Regions from separate parts of the Sphingopyxis sp. 550A genome, predicted to be linked through region 2. Evidence: predicted binding sites of a transcription regulator. Region 2 holds the regulator's gene; each other region holds the start of a gene.
The links. The regulator LexA, encoded in region 2, represses DNA repair genes until DNA is damaged. The targets are predictions, from matches to a motif close to GTTCCNCNCTTGTTCT.

Region 1 (6,977 bases), 1.8 Mb from region 2:
GCGTCAGTTCGGGCGCCACCAGTCGTAGATGTCCGAGAAGCCGATCAGCCCGTCGAACAGCGCGCACAGAATCAGCATCGAGCGGCAATGCACCGAATAGCGGTCGCGCGCCATCTTGAGGTGGCGCACGACCGTCTCTTCGCTGATCCCGAGAATATCGGCGATCTCGCCGGCGGTCTTGCCGCGCGCCGACCAGAGCACGCATTCGCGTTGCCGTTCGGTAAGCATCGGGCGTGGCCGTAAGGGAGAGGAGCCGATCAACTCGCGCGCCGAAGCGATGGCAATCGCGCCGAGGATTTCGGCGGCGTGGAGCATGTCCGCCGGAATGTCCGCATGCGGACGGACCGCGAAGGAACAGGTCCCCGACGCCTCGCCGGGCAGATGGCGGGGAACCGTGAAACCGTCACCGACGCCGCTCTCGCGTGCCACCGACAGCAATTGGCGATCGCCGCGGCTCAGCGGAATATAGCGATCGACGTGGCGCCATTCGAAGCCGGTCAGCGATCGCTCGCTGGCGCGGCGGATGGGATCTGTTCCGCTGAGATCGAAACCGACATAGACCTTGGCCCAGGCGTCGGGATAATTGTGCACGAGGATCGACGCCGGTTCGCCGGTTCCGCGCCGATCGAAGGCAAGCGCGAAATGGTCGAACCCCATTCGGCCCGCAGCCTTGGTCAGTGCGGCAAAGAGCTGCTCTTCTCGGTCTGCTCCGGTAAATTCCTGTGCGAGTTCCTCTGTCAGATAATAATGCTTCACGTCGTTCATCGGCCGCCGGCGCGTTCCCGACCCGCTCGCCTGCGGTCCGCTCCAACAATCGCCGCGGGCCTTTTCCTTTCGGCGCGGGCGAACGGGGGAATTTCCGACGGGTCCTCACGCCATGTCCGGCCGCTGTTTCCGCAGCCTGGCGCACGGCGATCGATCGGTGAGCAAGATGTAACAGGCTGATAATCCGGGTAAAGGCCCCCGTCCCGACAATCGGACCCGCTTCTGGATCTATTCCTGTCGGATATGACGGCTTGTCAGAGCAGCGACGGCGCGTCGGCGGGCGGCGCCTTACGGCTGAACCAGGGCACTTCAGTGCGCTCGACGGCGAGGCGATCGGCAGGATATTTTGCGACCAAGGCCATCGCCTCTTCGGCAGGTGCGTGAAGCCAGGCATCATGATCTTCGGGGTGCAAAATAACCGGCATGCGATCATGGATGTGGAACAGTTCCTCGGTCGCATCGACCATCACGCCGGTATAGCAATCACCCCATTCGTCGGTCGGTTGCCAGAGCCCCGCCCATGCGGCAAGCGGCTGGTCGGTGACGCTGATCCAGGTTCGCGTCATCTTGCCCTTCTCGCCTTCGGCTTCGGCGAAGGAGGTGAAAGGGATGAGGCAGCGATTGGCGGGGGCGGTGAACCAGGGGCGCCAGAAGGACATCAGCTTGTCGTCGCGCGCATTGTTGACCGGCTTCGGCTTGCTGGCCGGTTTCATATGTTTGAGGCGCACCGGGAAGCCCCAGGTCATGGCCTGAAGGATGCGTTCGCCGCCGTCCTGCCTCACCACGAAACCCTGTCCGCCGGGATAGACATCGCCGGGCGATGCGTTGGTGGCCTGCGGCCGACGCGATTTGAAATAGGATGCCACCTCGTCGACCGTCGAATTCAGCGTCACCAGGTTGCACATCGGGCGGCCCTTCGTCAGGCCGCTCCGAGCAGGTCGTCGAAATTCTGCTGGATCGGCGGCGTGATCCTGAAGCTATCCTTGGGGAAGGGCCGCAGCAAGTCCAGCGGTGGTCGCCTTCCCATCAGCCAGTCGAAAAGGTCGTCAGGATGAACCACCCCGACATGGCGGTCCTTATGATGGGCAAGATCGGCATAGGCGGGGACGGTGAGCGCCGCGAAACTGTCGGGCCAATCGCGGTTCCCGGGACGCCATGTTGCCGCGATGCATAGGAAGGGTTCGCCGATGAGGCTTGCCGAATAGACCGTCTTGCCGCGCTTCACCAGGCCGAACTCATTGGCAAGCAGCAGGCACGGACGGTCGATGATCGCGGTCTCGGACTTGAGCAGCGGGATCTGGAAGATGTCATGATCACGCGACGGCAGGCCCCAGTGAAGCTCCTTCTCGCGCTCCTGCTGTCCATCCCAGATCATCACGCGATGGCTCTTGCCAATGCCCACAAGGGCGTCGTCATTCTCGATGTCCATCGGACGGTCTCCTAGGCCCGGAAGCGGCTCAGCGCGCGCTTCCATTCGCGTTCGTCGGGCATGGGCAATTGGATATCGTCCTTGCTCGGCGCGACCAGTTCGAGCCGGATCGGCCGAATACGTTTGCCGGTCCGTGCCTTGCAGCGCGCGCACCAGAATTTCTCACGCGCCTTGCCAAGATCATCGTCCCACATCTTGCGCTGGAACTTCCACCACAGACCATAAGGATCGAAGGTCGCGCTATGGCCGCAGCGGCACACGGGCCTGACCGCCTGATACCATGCCGCCGCCTCGAACAGATGCGTCGCGCGCCGCCCGCCTTCTCTGGTCCAGCCGCCCACGTCACAGCGAAAGCCCGAGCTGGTCGATATGCGCGGGCTCGGGGCTTCCACCCACGCTCTCGACGATGACGCGGGCGAGCTCGAACGCCGCTTCGACGCGCATGTGACTTGTAGGTGCGGTGAGGCCCACGCGCGCCCAGCCGGGAGCGGCAAGCAGGGTTTCGGCGACTCGGGCGGTATCGATTCTGTCCATGCCCATATGAGAACATAGGAAGAACAACATGGCAAGCCCGCTGCGCACGGCTGGGCCTGTCCATGATCCCCGGTCCCGCGGCGGCAGGCCGCCGCGAGCGAGCGCGAGGGTTGCCGGACCGCGTGGCGGACGGAGTGCGGCGAGAGAGGCTCGCTGCCGGTCCGCTGCGGAGAAGCGAAATGAACCATCAAGCAAAGCCTTGCCGCCGCGGCAAAGATTCCGGGGGAAGGATCGCGGCATGAAACTCCTCACTCCCGACATCGCCGCCGCGCTCGCTGCCAATGCTGCCGCAAGGCACGATGCGATCGCGCGCGGCGCGCGCGAACCCGATCCCAAGCCCGTCGTGCGCTTCTTCAGCCCCGTCGGCGCCGCCACCTGGCTCGCAACCGAGATCGATGCCGACGGCATATTGTTCGGTCTTGCGGACCTGGGCTTCGGTTGTCCCGAACTCGGCAGTTTCTCGGCCACCGAACTCGAGGGGGTGCGCCTGCCCTTCGGGCTCGGCATCGAGCGCGACCTCCACTTCGAGGCACGCCATCCCCTGTCGGTCTATGCCGAAGCGGCGCGCGCGGCGGGCTCGATCATCCTTGGCGAGCAGCGCCTGCATGCAGCGGCGCGCCGGCTTTCGGGGCGGGGCTGAGGCCGCGGGCTTTTTCGGGGCAGCCGGCGGCGGCCCCGTTCGAGGAAGAGGGAAGCCGGGGCTTCATGACGGGTTTCAGGAGCCGGGAGAGTGTCTCTCGGCGGCCCGTCATGGAGAAGGCCCATGACCAAAGCGCTTCCGAAAATCACCCTCGCTCCATCGCGCGACATTCCCCTCGACCGCTTGCGCCTGTCGCAGGCCAATGTGCGGCGCGTGAAGGCAGGCGTATCGATCGATACGCTGGCGGCCGACATCGCCCGCCGCGGTTTGCTCCAGAGCCTCAATGTGCGTCCCCTGCTCGATGGGGAGGGGCAGGAAACGGGGCAGTTCGAAATTCCGGCCGGTGGCCGGCGCTTCCGCGCGCTCGAACTGCTGGCGAAACAGAAGAGGCTCGCGAAGGACGCGCCGATCCCCTGTGTCGTGGGCGGTGCGGCCAATGATGTGCTCGCAGAAGAGGACAGCCTCGCCGAGAACAGCTTTCGCGAGGCGCTGCATCCGCTCGATGAATTTCGCGCGATGCAGGCGATGGTCGAGAAGGACGCCGGCATCGAGGAAATCGCCGCGCATTTTCACACCACCCCCGCCGCAGTGCGCCAGCGCCTGAAGCTCGCCAGTGTCTCGCCCAGGCTGCACGCGCTTTACGCCGAAGAGGCGATGACGCTCGATCAACTCATGGCCTTCACCATCGCCGACGATCATGCGCGGCAGGAAGAGGTCTGGGAGCAGCTCGAGCATAGCTTCAACAAGTCGGCGACCTGGATCCGCCAGAAACTCACCGAGAACAGCGTTCGCGCGGGTGACAAAAGGGTCTGCTTCGTCGGTCTCGACACCTATCTCGAAGCGGGCGGCGGCATCGCGCGCGACCTGTTCGAATCCGATGGCGGCGGCTGGCTCACCGACCCCGCGCTTCTCGACCGGCTCGTCGATGCCAAGCTGAAAGCCGAGGGCGCGCGCATCCTCGCCGAGGGCTGGAAATGGGTGACGACCGCGATCGACCTGCCGTGGGACGCGACGCGCGGGTTTCGCGAGATCGACCGCGAAGAGGTCGCGATGACCGAAGCGGAAGCAGCCCGCGTCGCCGAGCTTGAAGCCGAAGGCGAGGAGCTCGGCGATGAATGGGCCGATGCGCACGACGTGCCCGACGAGGTGCATGCGCGGATCGAGGCGATCGATGCCGAACTCGGTGCTTTGGTCGACCGTCCGCTGATCTTCGCTCCTGAGGACATGGTGATGGCGGGGGCATTCGTCTCGCTCGACCGCGATGGGTCGGTGCGCGTCGAGCGCGGCTTCGTGAAGCCTGAGGATCAACTGCAGGGGGGACTCGGCGACGACAGCGCGTCGGGGCCGGGCGACACCACGCGCTCCACCGGCAGCGATGGCGAACCCGTGAAGGCTCAGGATGACGCCGAAGGTGCCGAAGAAGCGAGCGCGCTGCGCCCGCTCCCCGACCGTCTCGTCTCGGATCTCACGGCCTGGCGCACCCTCGCGCTGCAGGACAGGGTCGCTCAAGACCCGGCGCTCGCCTTCGCCGCCGTTCTCCACGTCCTCGTGCTGGGCTGTTTCTACAGCTTCAGCCGCGAATGCTGTGTCCAGATCGCGGCGAACCGGGTCTCCTTTTCCAACGCCCCGGGTGATTTGCGCGATTGCGCGCCCGCACAGGCGATCGACGCTCGCGCGGCGGCATGGAAGGAGCGTCTGCCGCAGTCGGACAAGGAAGTGTGGAGCTTTCTGCTCACTCTCGATGGGGAGGAGCAGTCGCAGCTCCTGGCGCATTGCGTGTCGCTCTGCGTCAACGCCCAGGCCGAAGTCGTTCCCAAATATGACAATGGCCGCATCTCGGCGCATGGCGTCGAGCGACGGATCGCCCACAGCCATATCCTCGCGCTGGCCGCGGGGCTCGATGTGCATGGCGCGGGGTGGCGGCCGACCGCGGCAGGCTATTTCAGCGGTGTGACCAAGCCGCAGATCCTCGCCGATGTCGCCGAGGCGCGCGGTGACGAAGCTGCCCGGATGATCGGCCATCTCAAGAAAGCCGACATGGCCCGCGAGGCCGAGCGGCTGGTCGAAGAAACGACCTGGCTCCCGGCGCCGATGCGAACGCCGGGTATGGACGACATCGATCCGGACGGCGGTAAAACGGCGGTGCCCGTCGATGCCGACGAGGGCGATCCTGGCGTCGCCGAACTGCCCGTCGCGGCCGAGTGAGCCATCTGGCGGGGGCGTAGCTCCCGCCAGATTTTCTTCACGGCGCAGCCGCATCCGGGAAAGTCGCCCTTTGACGGCTTGACGCGATCCGGGGCCGGTCACGGCCTTCAGTCCGGACGCTGACCCCGACCCTCGCTGACCCTGCGCCACCCCAACAGCAATGCAGCCCGCGCTCGCTCCTCTTTGGGGCATGCGCGCGGCTGCGCGGAGTCCCATCCATGGCACAGTTTCAAATCCTTTGCCCGCACTCGGAAGCCGAGTGGCGGCCGGTGACGATCGAATTCCTTTTCGCACCCAATGGCGACCAGCAATATCTCTGGTCCTCGTTCGACGAAGCCGAAGCCGCGCGGAAGCAGCTTCTCCTCCGCGCGCCCGATGCGCAGCTCCGTATCGCGCTCGCCGGCGCCGAAATCGGCGACGTCGACTGGCCGGTCCGCGAGAAATTGCGCTTCGCCGACGGCACCTATGCGCCGACGCCCTGGCATGAGGAGCCCTGGTATCAGGAGAAGCATGACGAGCATTTCTGCCATGTCTCGACCGAGCAGGCGGGCAAGATCGCTTTCACCGAGAATGCCGCGAAGGGTGAGGTCGACCGGCAGCTCGTCATGTCGCCGGGCCGCTATCTTCATCGCTTCTTTTCGGCCCATCTCGACAACAATGCGATCGAGGGCTGGTGCGCCCGGCTCTCGGTTCAGCTCGCGGAAGATGCGCTCAAGATCACGCAGGACGCCGACGAAATCGAGGAGGTTTATGTTGGCGGTCCCGGCAGCTGCATGTCGCATGGCGCAGGCGACTTCGAGAGCTATTGCCACCCGGTGCGCGTCTATGCCGGTCCCGACACGGCGCTCGCCTATATCGGCGCCCGCGACGATGCCCGCGCGCGCAGCGTGGTGTGGCCCGAGCTCAAAATCTACACCAGCATCTATGGCGATGTATCGCGGCTCAAGCTGCTGCTCGAAAATGCGGGCTATGCCAAGGGCAGCCTCAATGGCGCGCGCATCCGGCGCCTCGTCGACGGCGGCAGTTTCGTTGTTCCCTATATCGATGCCGGCGATGACCTCGCCGACGACGGCGAATATCTCATCATCGGTCATGGTGAAATCCCGTCCGAAAATACCAACGGGCTGGGCGACCGATGCTGGTACTGCCCGCGGTGCGACCGCGAAACGACGCCGCACGAGGATGTGTATTTCGGCGACGGCTCGTCGGAAGAATGGTGCTATAATTGCTTCACCGATCACACGGTCTTCTGCGCGCATAATGAGCGCAGCTACAGCGATGCCGAAACCTTCATCACGGTGTTTGCCGATGGCGATGAGCATGACGTGCTTGACGGTTATGTCGAGGCCTTCGGTGCGGTCTATCTCGAAGATCGCGGCGAATGGTGGCTCGCGACCTGCTGCC
Region 2 (6,977 bases):
AGCGATAGGCCGCGCCCCTGGCGAGCAGGTCGTGCGCGACCTCGGCATGGCGCGGCGCGCGCGCGAACTGGAAGACGGCATCGCCGTCCCAATCGAGATCGAGCCATTTCATCCCGTCGAGAATCGCGTCGATTGCGGCGTCGGTCGAGCGCGCGCGATCGGTATCCTCGATGCGAAGCAGGAACTTGCCGCCATGGTGGCGCGCGAACAGCCAGTTGAACAGCGCGGTGCGCGCACCGCCGATGTGCAGATATCCGGTCGGGGAGGGGGCGAAGCGCGTCACCACGTCGGCGCCCGTTGCCTCGGGGGTCGCTTCTGCCAGATTGGTCGGGTTTTCGGTTGCCACTGCGGCCTCTTTCACTCAATTTGCCGTTCCGGTCAGGGGGATCGGGACGGAGGATCGGGGCAGCCCCTAGCATGGCGGCAAGGTCGCTTCAAACGCCCATGTTCGCGCACGCGATTACGGTCCTCCGTGGGCTTCCGGAGCGCGCCGAGGCATGGCTCGATGTCGAGCGCGAGCGGATCGGGCTCTGGCTTCCAGTCGCGTTCGGCGCCGGGATCGCCGCCTGGTTCGCCATGCCGACGATGATGCAGTGGATCGGGTTGCTTTTCCTGCTCGCCGCAGGAGCGCTTGTCGGGGTGCTGACGGGGTGGCAGCGACGGTCGGGCCGTATCGCGGTGGTCGGCTGTGCGGTGATGGCGGCAGGGCTGCTGCTGATCTGGGCACGCGCGGCGTGGGTCGCGGCGCCGGTGCTCGCGCAACCCGCGGTGACCGCCTTTTCGGCCAGGGTCGAAGCGGTCGAGCCGCAGCCCGCGCGCGAGCAGGTGCGGCTCATCGTCCGCCCGCTACGGCGGCCCGACCTGCCGCCGCGGGTCCGGCTGACGCTTCGCGGCGATGGCGGCAGCATCGCGCCGGGCGAATTCATCGGGCTCCGCGCGCGGCTGATGCCGCCACCGACGGCGAGCCTGCCGGGTGGATATGATTTTGCGCAGCGGGCGTGGTTCGACCGGATCGGCGCGGTCGGGACGGTGCTCGGCGATGTCGCGCGGTCGCCCGGAGAGCAGCACGGTAGCCAGCCGTTGCGCGCGCGGCTCAGCGCGCATATCCACGAACAGGTCGCGGGATCGCCGGGCGGGATCGCGGCGGCGCTGGTCACCGGCGATCGCGGCGCGATATCGCCCGAGGATGACGAGGCGATGCGCCGCGCAGGGTTGGCGCACCTGCTGTCGATCAGCGGGCTGCATGTGACCGCGGTGATCGGCTTTGCGATGCTCGTCGCGATGCGGCTGTTCGCACTCAGCGGGCGGCTGGCGCTGGCGGGATATGTGCTGCCGATCGCCGCCGCGGCGGGCGCGCTGGCGGGGGCAGGCTATACGTGGCTCGCGGGCGCCGAAGTGCCGACGCTGCGTTCGCTGATCGCGGCGCTGCTCGTCCTTGTCGCTTTTCTGATGGGGCGCGAGGCGTTGACGTTGCGGCTTGTGGCGGCAGGCGCGCTGATCGTGCTGTTATGGCGTCCCGAATCGCTCGCGGGGCCGAGTTTTCAGCTCAGCTTCGCGGCGGTGACTGCGCTCGTCGCGCTTCACGAAAGCCCGGCGATGCAGCGCTTCCTCGCGCGCCGCGACGAAGTGCTGCCGCTGCGATGGGGGCGGGCGCTGGCGGGATTGCTGATCACCGGGCTGGTGGTCGAACTGGCGCTGGCGCCGATCGCACTGTTTCATTTCCACAAGGCGGGGCTTTACGGCGCGCTCGCCAATGTCGTGGCGATCCCGCTCACGACCTTCGTCATCATGCCGATGGAGGCGGCGGGGCTGCTGTTCGATAGCGTCGGGTTCGGCGCGCCCTTCTGGTGGGTGGCCGATCACGCGCTGCGCCTGCTCATCGCGCTTGCGCACGCGGTGGCCGACACGCCGGGGGCGGTCGCGACGCTGCCGAGCTTTCCGCGTTGGGGCTTCGCGCTGACCGTTGGCGGCGGGCTCTGGATCCTGATCTGGCGGACGCGCTGGCGTTGGGCGGGGGCGGTGCCGCTAGCGATCGGGATCGCGGCGTTGCTCGCGCAGCCGCGCCCCGATCTGCTCGTCACCGGCGACGGGCGCAACATCGCGGCGGCGGTGCCCGGCGGCGGCTATGCGCTGCTGCGCGACCGCGCGGGCGATTTCGTGCGCGATGCGATGAGCGAGGCGGCGGGGATCGACGCGCCGCTGAGCGCGCTCGCCGATCTCGACCATGTCGAATGCAACGCCGATTTCTGTCGCTGGCATCAGGGCGCCGACGGCGTGCAACGCGTCATCCTCGCCTCGCGGGGCCGTGACCGGATCGAGGGCGCCGAGATGGCGGCCGCCTGCGCCGCGGCCGATGTCGTGATCAGCGATCGCTGGCTGCCGCGCGAATGCATCGGGCGCTGGCTGACGATCGACCGCGACAGTCTGGCGCAAAGCGGCGGGCTGGCGATCTACCTGGGGAGCAGGCCGCGAGTCGTCGCCGCGCTACGCGCGGGCGACGAGCATCCGTGGCGCCGCCCCGACCAGCTCAGTGGTAACGACGAAGCAGTCCCGAAAGACGCCCTTGCACCATGACGCGCCCGGCTTCGTAGCGCTGCGGCTCATAGGCGCTGTTGGCGGGATCGAGCCGGATCATCTTACCCTCGCGGCGGAAAAATTTGAGCGTCGCGTCCTGCCCGTCGACCAGCGCGACGACGATGTCACCCTCGCGCGCGGTGTCGGCTTTCTGGATCAGCGCATAATCGCCGTCGAAGATGCCCGCCTCGACCATCGAGTCGCCCGACACTTCGAGCGCATAATGCTCGCCCGCGCCGAGCAGCGCGGCGGGAACCGCGAGCTGGTTGTGATCCTCGAACGCCTCGATCGGTACGCCCGCAGCGATCTTGCCGTGCAGCGGCACCTCAATGATGTCGTTCGCGGCGATCGGGCGCAGCGCGGGGGCGGGCTTGCGCAGCGGGACGATATTGTCGCGCTCGCTTACGACGGGAGCCTTGGCGCCTTCGGGGGTCTTGAGCACCTCCAGCGCGCGGGCGCGATTGGGGAGGCGGCGGAGAAAACCCCTTTCTTCCAAAGCGCTTATCAGGCGATGGATACCCGATTTCGACTTGAGGCCGAGCGCTTCCTTCATCTCCTCGAACGACGGCGAGATCCCGCTCGCGTCGAGGCGCTGTTGGATGAAGTGGAGCAGTTCATGCTGCTTGGCGGTCAACATCGCTTGTTCTCCATGATGCCCCGAATGGACCGGGCGCCGGACATAGGGAGAACGATAGTGGAACAAATCGGAACTTGTCAAGCGATGTCGATATAATCGGCCAGTTCGCCGGTGGCTTTGGCGGGTGCGCCGATCTCGCGGATCAGCAGCGCGTCGGCTTCGGCGAGCGGGAAGGTGCGGCCGCTGTCCTGCCCATCGAACAGCATGAGGCGCTCGCCGTCGCGGCGCGCGCGCAGATAGTCGCGCCGCGCGCCGCCGGGGCCAAGCGCGGTCGCGAGTGGCGCTCGCCGGATTCCGGGCAGTGGGTCGCGCGCGCCGGCGAGATGGCGGACGAGCGGGAGCAGGAACAGGGTCGCGGTGACGAAAGCCGACGATGGATTGCCGGGCAGACCGAGCAGCAGCGCGTCGCCGATGCGACCCGCGATCAGCGGCTTGCCCGGCTTCATCGCGATCTTCCAGAAATCGACGCGCCCGCCCGCATCTTCGAGCGCGCCGCGGATATGGTCATGATCGCCGACTGACGCGCCGCCGACGGTGACGATGACGTCGTGACGTCGCGCCAGATCCTTGAGAACACGCGCGATCATCGTCCGGTCGTCGCGCATGTGCAGCGGCAGGCCGACGTCGGCGGGTTCGCGCGCGAGCAGCGCCGCGAGCATCGGGCCGTTGCTGTCGGGAATCTGGCCGGGTGCGAGCGTGCGGCCCGGCTGCACCAGTTCGTCGCCGGTGGTCATGATCGCGACGCGCGGGCGCGCACCGACCGCAAGCTGCGCTGTGCCGCCCATGATCGCGGCGGCAATCGCGCCCGGGGTCAGGCGCGTTCCGGCGGCGAGGAGTCGGTCGCCCGCGGCGAAATCGCTCGCGCGGGGGCGAATATGCTGGCCGCGCGCCGGCGCATCGCCGGTCAGAGTGAGCACTGTCTCCTCGGTGGCGGCATTTTCCTGGATGAGGATAGTGTCGGCGCCATCGGGAAGCATGGCGCCGGTGAAGATGCGCGCCGCCTGGCCCGCGCCGAGCGGTGCGGACGGCGCGGCGCCTGCGGCCACCTCGCCGGTGATCCGCCATGGGCCGGGAAGATCGTCGAAGCGGATCGCATAGCCGTCCATCGCCGACAGCGGCGCCGCGGGCTGGTCGCGTTCGGCCGCGATGTCCTGTGAAAGATAGCGGCCAAGAGCTTCCGAAAAAGCGATAGTTTCCGGCGCGAGCGGCGGGCGCAAGGCGAGCAGGCGCGCCTGTGCCTCCTCGACGGCAAGCAGGCCGTTCATGCGGCGCGCCAGTCGCCCGAGCGGCCGCCGCTCTTTTCGAGCAGACGGATATCGCTGAGGATCATCGCGCGGTCGAGCGCCTTCGCCATGTCGTAGAGCGTCAGCAGCGCGACCGAGACGGCGGTGAGCGCCTCCATCTCGACCCCGGTCGGGCCGGTCGTTTCGGCCGTGGCGCGGACCGAAACGCCGGTGTCTTCCCAGTCGAATTCGACCGAAACCTTGGTGAGGGCGAGCGGATGGCAGAGCGGGATCAGGTCGGACGTGCGTTTCGCGGCCATGATGCCCGCGATCCGCGCGGTCGAAAGGACGTCGCCCTTGGGCGCGTTGCCGCTGCGGATCGCGCTCAGTGCCTCGGCCGACATGGCGATGCGACCGCTCGCGACGGCACGGCGCCGGGTGGCGGGCTTGGCGCCGACATCGACCATATGCGCTGCGCCGCTGTCGTCGAGGTGAGTCGGTTTGCTGGTCATCGGAGGCGAGCCAAGCAAGGTGGGGCGGGGAAGGCAAGGGGGATGGTGGGTTTCGGCCGGAAGCGGACGCTTCTCTCCCCTCCCGCAGGCGGGAGGGGGCGGGGGTGGGCAGCGACGTCGCGATGGCCCACCCCGCTGCGACTAACGAACAAGTTCGTAAGTCTCGCTGCCCCTCCCGCTTGCGGGAGGGGAAAGTAGCGCCATCCTTCAACGACCGCTTCCCACCCCACAGCGGAAATGTCGCTTTACCCGTTCAGGAGTGCCTTTGTCGCCGCCTCGACATCCGCCTGGCGCATCAGGCTTTCGCCGACGAGGAAGGCGTGGACGCCGCTTTGCGAGAGGCGGTGGCAGTCGGCGTGGGTGGCGATGCCGCTTTCGCCGACGAGAAGCGTGCCGGGCGGCACGCGTTTCGCCAGCCGCTCGGTTACCGCAAGATCCGTCTCGAAGGTCTTGAGATCGCGGTTGTTGACTCCGATCAGGCGCGAGCGCAGCCGCGTCAGCGCGCGGTCGAGTTCGGTTTCGTCGTGCACCTCGACGAGAACGTCCATGCCGCGCTCGATCGCCGCTTCCTCGATCTCGCGCATCGCGCCGTCGTCGAGCGCGGCGACGATGATCAGGATCGCGTCGGCGCCGATCGAGCGCGCTTCGGCGACCTGCCACGGGTCGATCATGAAATCCTTGCGGAGAACGGGAAGGTCGCACGCGGTGCGTGCCGCGATCAGAAATTCCTCATGCCCCTGAAAATAAGGCGCGTCGGTGAGCACCGACAGGCAGGCCGCGCCGCCCGCGGCATAGGCGCGGGCGTGTTCGGCGGGATTGAAATCTTCCCTTATCAATCCCTTGGACGGCGAGGCTTTCTTGATCTCTGCGATCAGGCCGAAGCCGCCCGCGCTGATCTTTGCCCGCAGCGCCGCGGTAAAGCCGCGCGGGGCGCCGGCGTCGATGCCGTCGAGGTCGGCGATCGAATAGGCCTGACGGCGTTGCGCCACTTCCTGCGCTTTGGTCGCGAGAATTTCGATGAGCTTGTTCATTTATAGGCGATCCAGCAATTGAGCAGGGCGTTGGCGAGCCCCTTGTCGATCGCTTCCGCAGCTTCCTCGACGCCGTCCGCGAGCGTTTCGGCGGCGCCCGCGACGACCAGCGCTTCGGCGGCATTGTAGAGCACCGCGTCGCGATAGGCGCCGGGCTCGCCCAGCAGCAGCGCGCGGAGCGCCGCCGCGTTCGCCGCTGCGTCGCCGCCGCGGATGGCGGTGATCGGATGGTTGGGAAGACCGGCGTCGGCGGCGGTGCTGCGCTGCATCCGTACGCCCTCGCGGGTGACCACCGCGACCTCGTTGCCGCCGGCGAGCGACAGTTCGTCGAGCCCTTCGTCGCCCGAAATCACGCGCGAATGATCGGTGCCGAGCCGGTGCAGCGCCTCGGCATAGACGGCGACATAGGCGGGACGCGCGATGCCGACGAGCTGGCGCGAAACGCGCGCGGGGTTGGCGAGCGGGCCCATCAGGTTGAAGATGGTGCGCTGCCCGATCGCCTTGCGGATCGGCTGGATACGCTTCATCGCGGGGTGATGGTTCGCGGCGAAGAGGAAGCAGATGCCCAGATCGGCGAGCTGCGCCTCGGCCATCGCCCCGGCGCGTTCCATGTCGAGGCCCAATGCTTCCAATGTGTCGGCAGCGCCTGATTTCGACGAAGCCGCTCGATTCCCGTGCTTTGCGACCGGAACTTCGCACGCCGCGACGACGATGGCGACCGCGGTCGAGACGTTGAGCGTGTGGTGGCCGTCGCCACCGGTGCCGCAGACGTCGATCGCGCTTGCGGGGGCGTCGATCGGAATCATCCGGTCGCGCATCGCCTGCGCCGCGGCGGCGATCTCGACCATCGTCTCGCCGCGGTCGGAGAGCGCGATCAGGAAGCCGGCGATCTGTTCGTCGCTCGCGTCCCCGTCGAGGATCGCCGCGAACGCGGCGGCCGCTTCGTCATGCCCCAGCAGCGCGGCGGGGTCGGGGAGCGGGCCGAGACGGCTCATGCCGC
Region 3 (6,977 bases), 1.9 Mb from region 2:
ATCTTCGAGATAGACGGCGCCGAAGGATTCGACATCCTCTTCGAGCACGTCATGCTCGTCGCCATCGGCAAGCACGGTGATGAAAGTCTCGGAATCGCTATAGCTGCGCTCATTATGGGCGCAGAACACCGAGTGATCGGTGAAGCAATTGTAACACCATTCTTCGGACGAACCGTCCCGGTAAAAGACGATGTCGTGCGAACTCGTGTCGTGGTCGCACCGGGGACAATACCAGCAGCGATCGCCGAGGCCGTTCGTATTTTCGGACGGAATGCTGCCATGGCCGATGACGAGATGTTCGCCGTCGTCGGCAAGGTCATCGCCCGCATCGATATAGGGAACGACGTAGCTGTCCCCGTCGAGGAGACGCCGGATGCGCGCGCCGTTGAGGCTGCCCTTCGCATAGCCCGCATTTTCGAGCAGCAGCTTGAGGCGCGATACATCGCCATAGATGCTGGTATAGATTTTGAGCTCGGGCCACACGACGCTGCGCGCCCGGGCATCGTCGCGGGCGCCGATATAGGCGAGCGCGGTATCAGGCCCGGCGTAGACCCGCACCGGGTGGCAGAAACTGTCGAAGTCGCTCGCGTCGTGCGACATGCAGCTGCCGGGACCGCCGACAAAGACCTCTTCGATTTCGTCGGCATCCTGAGTGATCTTGAGCGCATCTTCCGCGAGTTGCACCGAGAGCCGGGCGCACCAGCCTTCGATCGCCTCATTGTCGAGATGCTCCGAGAAGTAGCGACGCAGGTAGCGACCCGGCGACATGACCAGTTGCCGGTCGAGCTGTCCCTTGGCGGAATTTTCGGTGAAGGCGATCTTGCCCGCCTGCTCGGTCGAGATATGACAAAAGTGCTCGGCATGCTTGGCTTGATACCAAGGCTCGCCATGCCAGGGCGTGGGTTCATAGCTGCCGTCCGCAAAGCGAAGCTTCTCGCGGACCTCCCATTCGACATCGCCGATATCCGAGCCCGCGAGCGCGACGCGGAGCCGGGCATCGGGGGCGCGCAGGAGCAGCTGTTGCCGGGCCGCCTCGGCTTCCTCGAAGGATGACCAGAGATATTGCTGGTCGTCCGCAGGCGCGAACCGGAATTCGGCAGTGATCGGCCGCCACTCGCTATCCGAGTGCGGACACAGGATCTGGAACTGTGCCATGGCTTTCCCCATGACAGGCCGCCGCGAGACACTCTCCCGGCTTCTGAACCCGTCACGGGGCGCCAGCCCTCCTCTTCCTCCCGGGGCCGCTTCGCGGCGGCCCCGGCGTCCGTCGGAGCGCATCAGCCGCGTCCTGAAAGCCGGCTGGCGGCGCGGCGCAGCCTGTGCTCGCCCATTATGATCGATCCGGCCTGGCGCGCCGCCTCGGCATAGGCCGAGAGCGGATGGCTTGCGGTGAAATGGAGGTCGCGTTCGATGGAAAGGCCGAACGGCAACCGCGCAGCCTCGAGTTCGGCAAGCGCGAAGCTGCCGAGCTCGGGGCAGCCGAAGCCGAGGTCGGCCAGACCGAAGAAAATGCCGTCGGCGTCCTCTCGGTCGCCAGCCAGGTCGCTGCGCCGACGGGGCTGAACAGGCGAACGACTGGCGGCGGATCGGGTTCGCACCGCCCCTCAGCGGCCGCCTCGATCCGGGCGGCGAGATTGGCGCGTAGCTGCGTCTCGAGCGCGGGGGTCAAAAGTTTCATGACTTGGGTCTCCGCGGACCGGCGGCAAGCCTTTCTCGCCGCGCCCGATCCGTCCCGGTTTCCGGGCGCTCCTCGGCCTCGCGTGCGGCGGCCGCGCCGCCGCACGGCTGACGCGCGCTGGCGCTGCCCTGACCTCATCGCCTGCAGCTTGTCAAAATGTTCATCATATGTTCTCATAAGGGCATGGACAGAATCGATACCGCCCGAGTCGCCGAGACCATCCTTTCCGCTCCGGGCTGGGCGCGCGTCGGCATCACCGCACCGACGAGCCACATCCGGGTCGAGGCCGCGTTCGAGCTCGCGCGCGCGATCGTCGAGAGCGTCCGCGCGGGGGCAGAGCCGGCGAGCCCCGACCAGCTCGGGCTTTCGCTGTGACGTGGGCGGATGGACAAAGGACGGGCAGCCCCGCGCGACCCATATTTTCGAGGCGGCCGCATGGTTCCGGGCGATCAAGCCCGTTTGCCGCTGCGGGCACAGCGCGACCTTCAACCCCTATGGAATCTGGTGGCGCTTCCAATGCCGGATGTGGGACGATGATCTTGGCAAGGCGCGGGAGAAATTCTGGTGCGTCCGCTGCGGCGCCCGGACCGGCAAGCGTGTCCGCCCGGTGCGGATCGAGCTGGTCGATCCCGGTCCCGACGATATCGCGTTGCCCATGCCCGACGAACGCGAATGGAAGCGCGCGCTTAGCCGCTTCCGTGCATGAGGATTGACGACCATGGAAATCGAAACGGACGACGCGCTCGTCGGCATCGGCAAGATCCATCGCGTGATGGTGTGGGACGGCCAGCGCGAGCGCGAGAAGGAAATGCTCTGGGGCCTGCCTTCGCGCGACGCCGATATCTTCCAGATTCCGCTGCTCAAATCCGAGACCGCGATCATCGACAGGCCGTGCCTGCTGCTCGCGAATGAGTTCGGCCTCGTGAAGCGCGGCAAGACCGTCTATGCCGCGAGCCTGATCACCGACGAGCCCTTCTTCTGCATCGCCGCCGTCTGGCGCCCGGCGCATCGGCTGTGGCCCGAGAGTTTCGCCGCGCTCACCGTGCCGGCCTATGACGATCTTGCCCCGCACAAGGATCGCCATATTGGCGTGGTCCGTCCCGAAGACTGGTTCGACTGGTTGATGGGGACGCGGCCGGCGCTGGACATATTGCGGCCATTCCCCAAGAACAGCTTCAACATCATGCCGCCGATCCAGCAGAATTTCGACGAGCTATTGGGAGCGGCCTGACCGGAAAAACCGGAAGGAGGCGCCGTTATGTGCAATCTCGTCACGCTCAAGGCATCGGTCGCCGAGGTCGCATCAGCCTTCGGCGGGCGCCGACCGCTCACCAACGCGCAGCCCGGCGACGTCTATCCGGGTGGCCAAGGGTTCGTCGTTCGCGACGATGGCGGTGCGCGCGCACTCGAGGCCATGACCTGGGGATTTCCGGTGCGGCTCAAGCATATGAAACCGACGAGCAAGCCCAAGCCCGTCAACAATGCGCGCGACGACAAGCTGATGAGCTTCTGGCGCACCTGGTTCACCAATCCGGCGCAGCGCTGCCTCATTCCTTTCACGGCCTTCGCCGAGGCCGAAGGCGAGAAGGGCAAGATGACCCGGACATGGCTGAGCGTGACCGATCAGCCGCTCGCCGCCTGCGCCGGCCTCTGGCGCCGGAGCGACGAATGGGGCGACTGCTATACGATGGTGATGGTCGATGCGACCGACGAGCTTTTCCATATCCACGACCGCATGCCGGTCATCCTGCACGCGGCGGATCATGACCGATGGCTCCGCGCGGGAGCCGCAGAGGCGATGAAGCTGGTCGCGAAATATCCCGCCAACCTGATTGCCGTCGAACGCACCGACATTCCCTGGTTCAGCCGCAAAGCACCGCCGGCCGAAGCGCCCGGCCTTTTCCCGTGATGCCCCGATGACCGATGAACCCAAATGGAGGCGCCGCGCGCTTGCGATCGAGTTCTGGCTCGCGGCAGCGCTGGTGGCGGGCTCCTTCATCGCCGGGATCATCGGCGCGGTCCGGTCGCTCACCGGGAACTGACGGCATCGCCAGGCAGCTTGGGAAGTCACAGCGCACGCCCGTCAGGCGAATGACGTGTCAAAGTGGTTCCATCTCCCGCCCCCGCAGGCTTTACGCGACTTATCCGGATGTTAGACCGTCAGAACCGATAGATTGCCGCGCCGAGGCAGCGACGACAGCAGTCCGCCGCGCGATATCAGGACCCGTCGGAGACTTGTCCAACCCTCGCGCGTCCCGGAGAGGAACCGGCGGCGTTCGACCCGAAGGAGCGGACCGCGGGCAGCGGGTCGGGAACGCGTCAGCGGCCGATGATCGACGTGAAGCATTTTCATTTGACGGAGGAACTTGCCGAAGAAATTTCCGGCGCAGCACAGGAAGACCAGCTGTTCGCAGCGCTTGCGAAGGCGGCGGGCCGCATGGGGTTCGACCATTTCGCCTTGGCCTTCGACCGGCGCGGCGGCGAGGCCGCGTCGCTGCTCGTCCATAACTACCCGGACGCTTGGGCGAAGCTCTATGTCGGCCTCGACCTCAGCACGACCGACCCGATCCGGCGTGCCGGCGAAAGATCGATCACCGGTTTCGAATGGCGCGACGTCGGGCGCTACATTCCCTTGTCGCGCGGCGACCGGCAATTGCTCAGCGTCGCGCGCGAGAGCGGGGTCGGGGACGGCTTCACCGTGCCGCGCCATCTTCCCGGCGAAGCGATGGGCTCCTGCTCCTTCGCGGTCGGCCCGCATGCCGACATGCCTTGCCATATGCTCAACGTCGCCGAAATCGTCGGGGCGATCGCGATTGCAAGGGCGCGCGAACTGATGGGCACGGCCGCACCGCGGCCGCGATCGGTGCTTACCGAGCGGCAGCGCGAATGTGTGCTCTGGTCGGCGCGCGGCAAGACGGCGGGCGAAATCGCCGACATTCTCGGCATCAGCCAGGAGACGGTGGTGCGTCACCTCAAGATGGCGCGCGACCGCTATTCGGTCCACTGCCGCTCAATGCTGATCCTCTGCGCCTTGTTCGATGGCCTGATCGGCTTCTCCGACGTCTATGACTGGTGGCGTCCCGACTGAGCCGGCGCGCAAAACGCGAAAGGCTTGCCCAGAAATGGGCATAGCCGCCCCGCGGGATTGATGGTCTGAATCGGGCTTCCAGCAACCAAGGACGACTCATGATCAATCAATCCACGCGGGCGCAGACTGCGCCCGGCGATGCGGCGCTGCGCGCCATGTTCACGGCCCGAAAACAGGTCTTCATCGACCTCTTGAAATGGGATCTACCCGCCCTCGACGGGCGCTTCGAGCTCGACCAGTTCGATAATCCGCACGCCCGATATCTGATCCTCCTCGACCCCGACGATCTGCGGCACCGGGCGTCGGCCCGCCTGCTGCCGACCACCGCGCCGCATCTTCTCGGCGATATCTATCCGCATCTCTGCCCCGATGGCGCGCCATCCGGCGAGAGCATATGGGAGATCAGCCGCTTCTGCCTCGACCCGGCGCAAACGGCGGCCGAGCGCCTCGATGCGCGCAACCAGCTCGTCAGCGCTCTCACGGACTATGCGCTTCACCATGGGATCCGCGAATATGTCGGGATCGCCGAGGCGCGATGGTTCGCGAAGATCAGCGGTTTCGGCTGGTCCTGCCGCGCGCTCGGCCCCGCCCGTCCCGACGCGGCATGCCCGATCCTCGCGTTCGGCATCCGGATCGACGCGGACACGCTGCCCGGTCTGCAGCGAACGGGTACATGGGCGCCACTCGGACTGAGGCTCGAAAGCGGGGAGCTCGCGCCATGAGCAAGGCTATCGACAATACCGCTCTTGCACGCCGCCTCGTCGGCGAGCTCCAGCGCGACGGCTATTGCATCCTGCATGGGGCGGCGACGGCGCCTGTGCATACCCTCGCCAAGGATCTCGATCCGGTCTTTGCCGAGACGCCCTTTTGTGAGGGTGATTTCTACGGGCGGCGAACGAAACGGTTCGGCAGCTTGCTGCGGCGGTCACGGCACATGGCCGATCTGGTGCTCGATCCCGTCATCCTTCGCGCCGTGGAGGCGATCCTCGGGGCGGGATGCGAGCGCATCCAGCTCAACCTCACGCAAGCCATCGAGATCCACCCCGGCGAAGTGCGGCAGTTCCCGCACCGCGACCAAGACATGTGGCGCGGGGCGGACGGCAGCCAGGAATATCTGGTGAATGTCCTCTGGCCCCTCACGCCCTTCACCAGCGACAATGGCGCGACAGAAATCTATCCGGGAAGCCATGGCATCATCGGCATGGCCAAAGAGGATCCCGGCCCTCCGATATATGCCGAATGCGAACCCGGCGCGGCGATCTGCTTTCTGGGATCGACCGCCCATGGCGCCGGCGCGAACCGCAGCGAGACTGTCCGGCGCGCCGTGCTCGTGAGCTACAGCCTGGGATGGCTGAAGCCCTACGAGAATCTGTGGCTGGCCTACCCGCCGCACGTCGCGAGAGATTTCCCGCCTGAACTCGCGGCGCTCGCGGGCTATGCGCAGCACAGGCCCAACCTCGGCAATTATGAAGGCCAGTGTCCATCGATCCTCCTTCAGGGCGATCTTCCCAGCCCCGTCAGCGCGGTCGATGCGCTGCGCCCCGACCAGGCAGACGCCGTTGCCACGTTCGCTGCCGCGGAAAGGAACGGACAATGAGCCCCGCGCATGTGTTCGAGCCGACCTATGAGGCGCTCAAGCGTCGAGTGATGACCGGGGAATGGGCAGCCGGCACCAGGATCGAGGCCGCCCGTCTCGCCGACGATCTCGGCGTCAGCGTGACCCCGGTACGCGACAGCCTTTACCGGCTCAATGGCGAGCGAATGGTCGATTTCATGCCGGGCGAAGGCTTTCATGTGCATCGGCTAAGCGAGACCGAGTTTCGCGACCTGCTCGAGTTGCACCTGATTCTGCTGCTCGCGGCGCTCGCAACGGCGCCAAAGGCGTCGGCGGCGTCGCTTCCCACTGACCAGCCCTATCCCGATCGCGTTGCGGACCTGTTCCTCGCGATCGCCGAACGCTCGTCAAACTGCGAGATTGTCGCCAGCATTGCGGCGATTGGAGACCGGCTTCAGCTTTCACGGCATTTCGATGCGGCGATCCTCGCCGATGTTGACGAGGAGTATGATGCGATCGCCAACGCTGTCGCCGATGCCGAGCCGCAGGCGCAAGTTCGCAACCTGCTCCTCGGCTATCATGAGCGGCGAGCGCATGAAGCGGCCAGCTACGCGCGGACGCTCGAAGGTCATCCGGGTCGACAGCCATGATGGCTG

Region 1: the regulator LexA is predicted to act here: its motif matches at 2,738-2,753, upstream of ACVENA_RS21500 (DUF6771 family protein).
Region 3: the regulator LexA is predicted to act here: its motif matches at 1,837-1,852, upstream of ACVENA_RS16655 (DUF6771 family protein).

What each region holds. Positions count from the first base shown of each region.
Region 1 covers NZ_CM131615.1:4,432,389-4,439,365, forward strand. The annotation lists gene ACVENA_RS21480 (autoinducer binding domain-containing protein) at 4-765, opposite strand; gene ACVENA_RS21485 (SOS response-associated peptidase family protein) at 1,020-1,670, opposite strand; gene ACVENA_RS21490 (hypothetical protein) at 1,685-2,194, opposite strand; gene ACVENA_RS21495 (hypothetical protein) at 2,206-2,535, opposite strand; gene ACVENA_RS21500 (DUF6771 family protein) at 2,537-2,728, opposite strand; gene ACVENA_RS21505 (DUF2958 domain-containing protein) at 2,967-3,368, shown strand; gene ACVENA_RS21510 (ParB/RepB/Spo0J family partition protein) at 3,492-5,573, shown strand; gene ACVENA_RS21515 (hypothetical protein) at 5,792-6,977, shown strand, end outside.
Region 2 covers NZ_CM131615.1:1,568,965-1,575,941, forward strand. The annotation lists gene gltX (glutamate--tRNA ligase) at 1-346, opposite strand, end outside; gene ACVENA_RS07605 (ComEC/Rec2 family competence protein) at 445-2,574, shown strand; gene lexA (transcriptional repressor LexA) at 2,528-3,211, opposite strand; gene ACVENA_RS07615 (molybdopterin molybdotransferase MoeA) at 3,289-4,476, opposite strand; gene moaC (cyclic pyranopterin monophosphate synthase MoaC) at 4,473-4,946, opposite strand; gene trpC (indole-3-glycerol phosphate synthase TrpC) at 5,192-5,977, opposite strand; gene trpD (anthranilate phosphoribosyltransferase) at 5,974-6,972, opposite strand; gene ACVENA_RS07635 (anthranilate synthase component II) at 6,969-6,977, opposite strand, start outside.
Region 3 covers NZ_CM131615.1:3,434,109-3,441,085, forward strand. The annotation lists gene ACVENA_RS16645 (hypothetical protein) at 1-1,155, opposite strand, end outside; partial or broken gene ACVENA_RS16650 (DUF2958 domain-containing protein) at 1,278-1,678, opposite strand; gene ACVENA_RS16655 (DUF6771 family protein) at 1,862-2,053, shown strand; gene ACVENA_RS16660 (hypothetical protein) at 2,055-2,384, shown strand; gene ACVENA_RS16665 (hypothetical protein) at 2,397-2,909, shown strand; gene ACVENA_RS16670 (SOS response-associated peptidase) at 2,937-3,587, shown strand; gene ACVENA_RS16675 (hypothetical protein) at 3,595-3,720, shown strand; gene ACVENA_RS16680 (LuxR family transcriptional regulator) at 4,008-4,766, shown strand; gene ACVENA_RS16685 (acyl-homoserine-lactone synthase) at 4,865-5,488, shown strand; gene ACVENA_RS16690 (phytanoyl-CoA dioxygenase family protein) at 5,485-6,363, shown strand; gene ACVENA_RS16695 (GntR family transcriptional regulator) at 6,360-6,971, shown strand.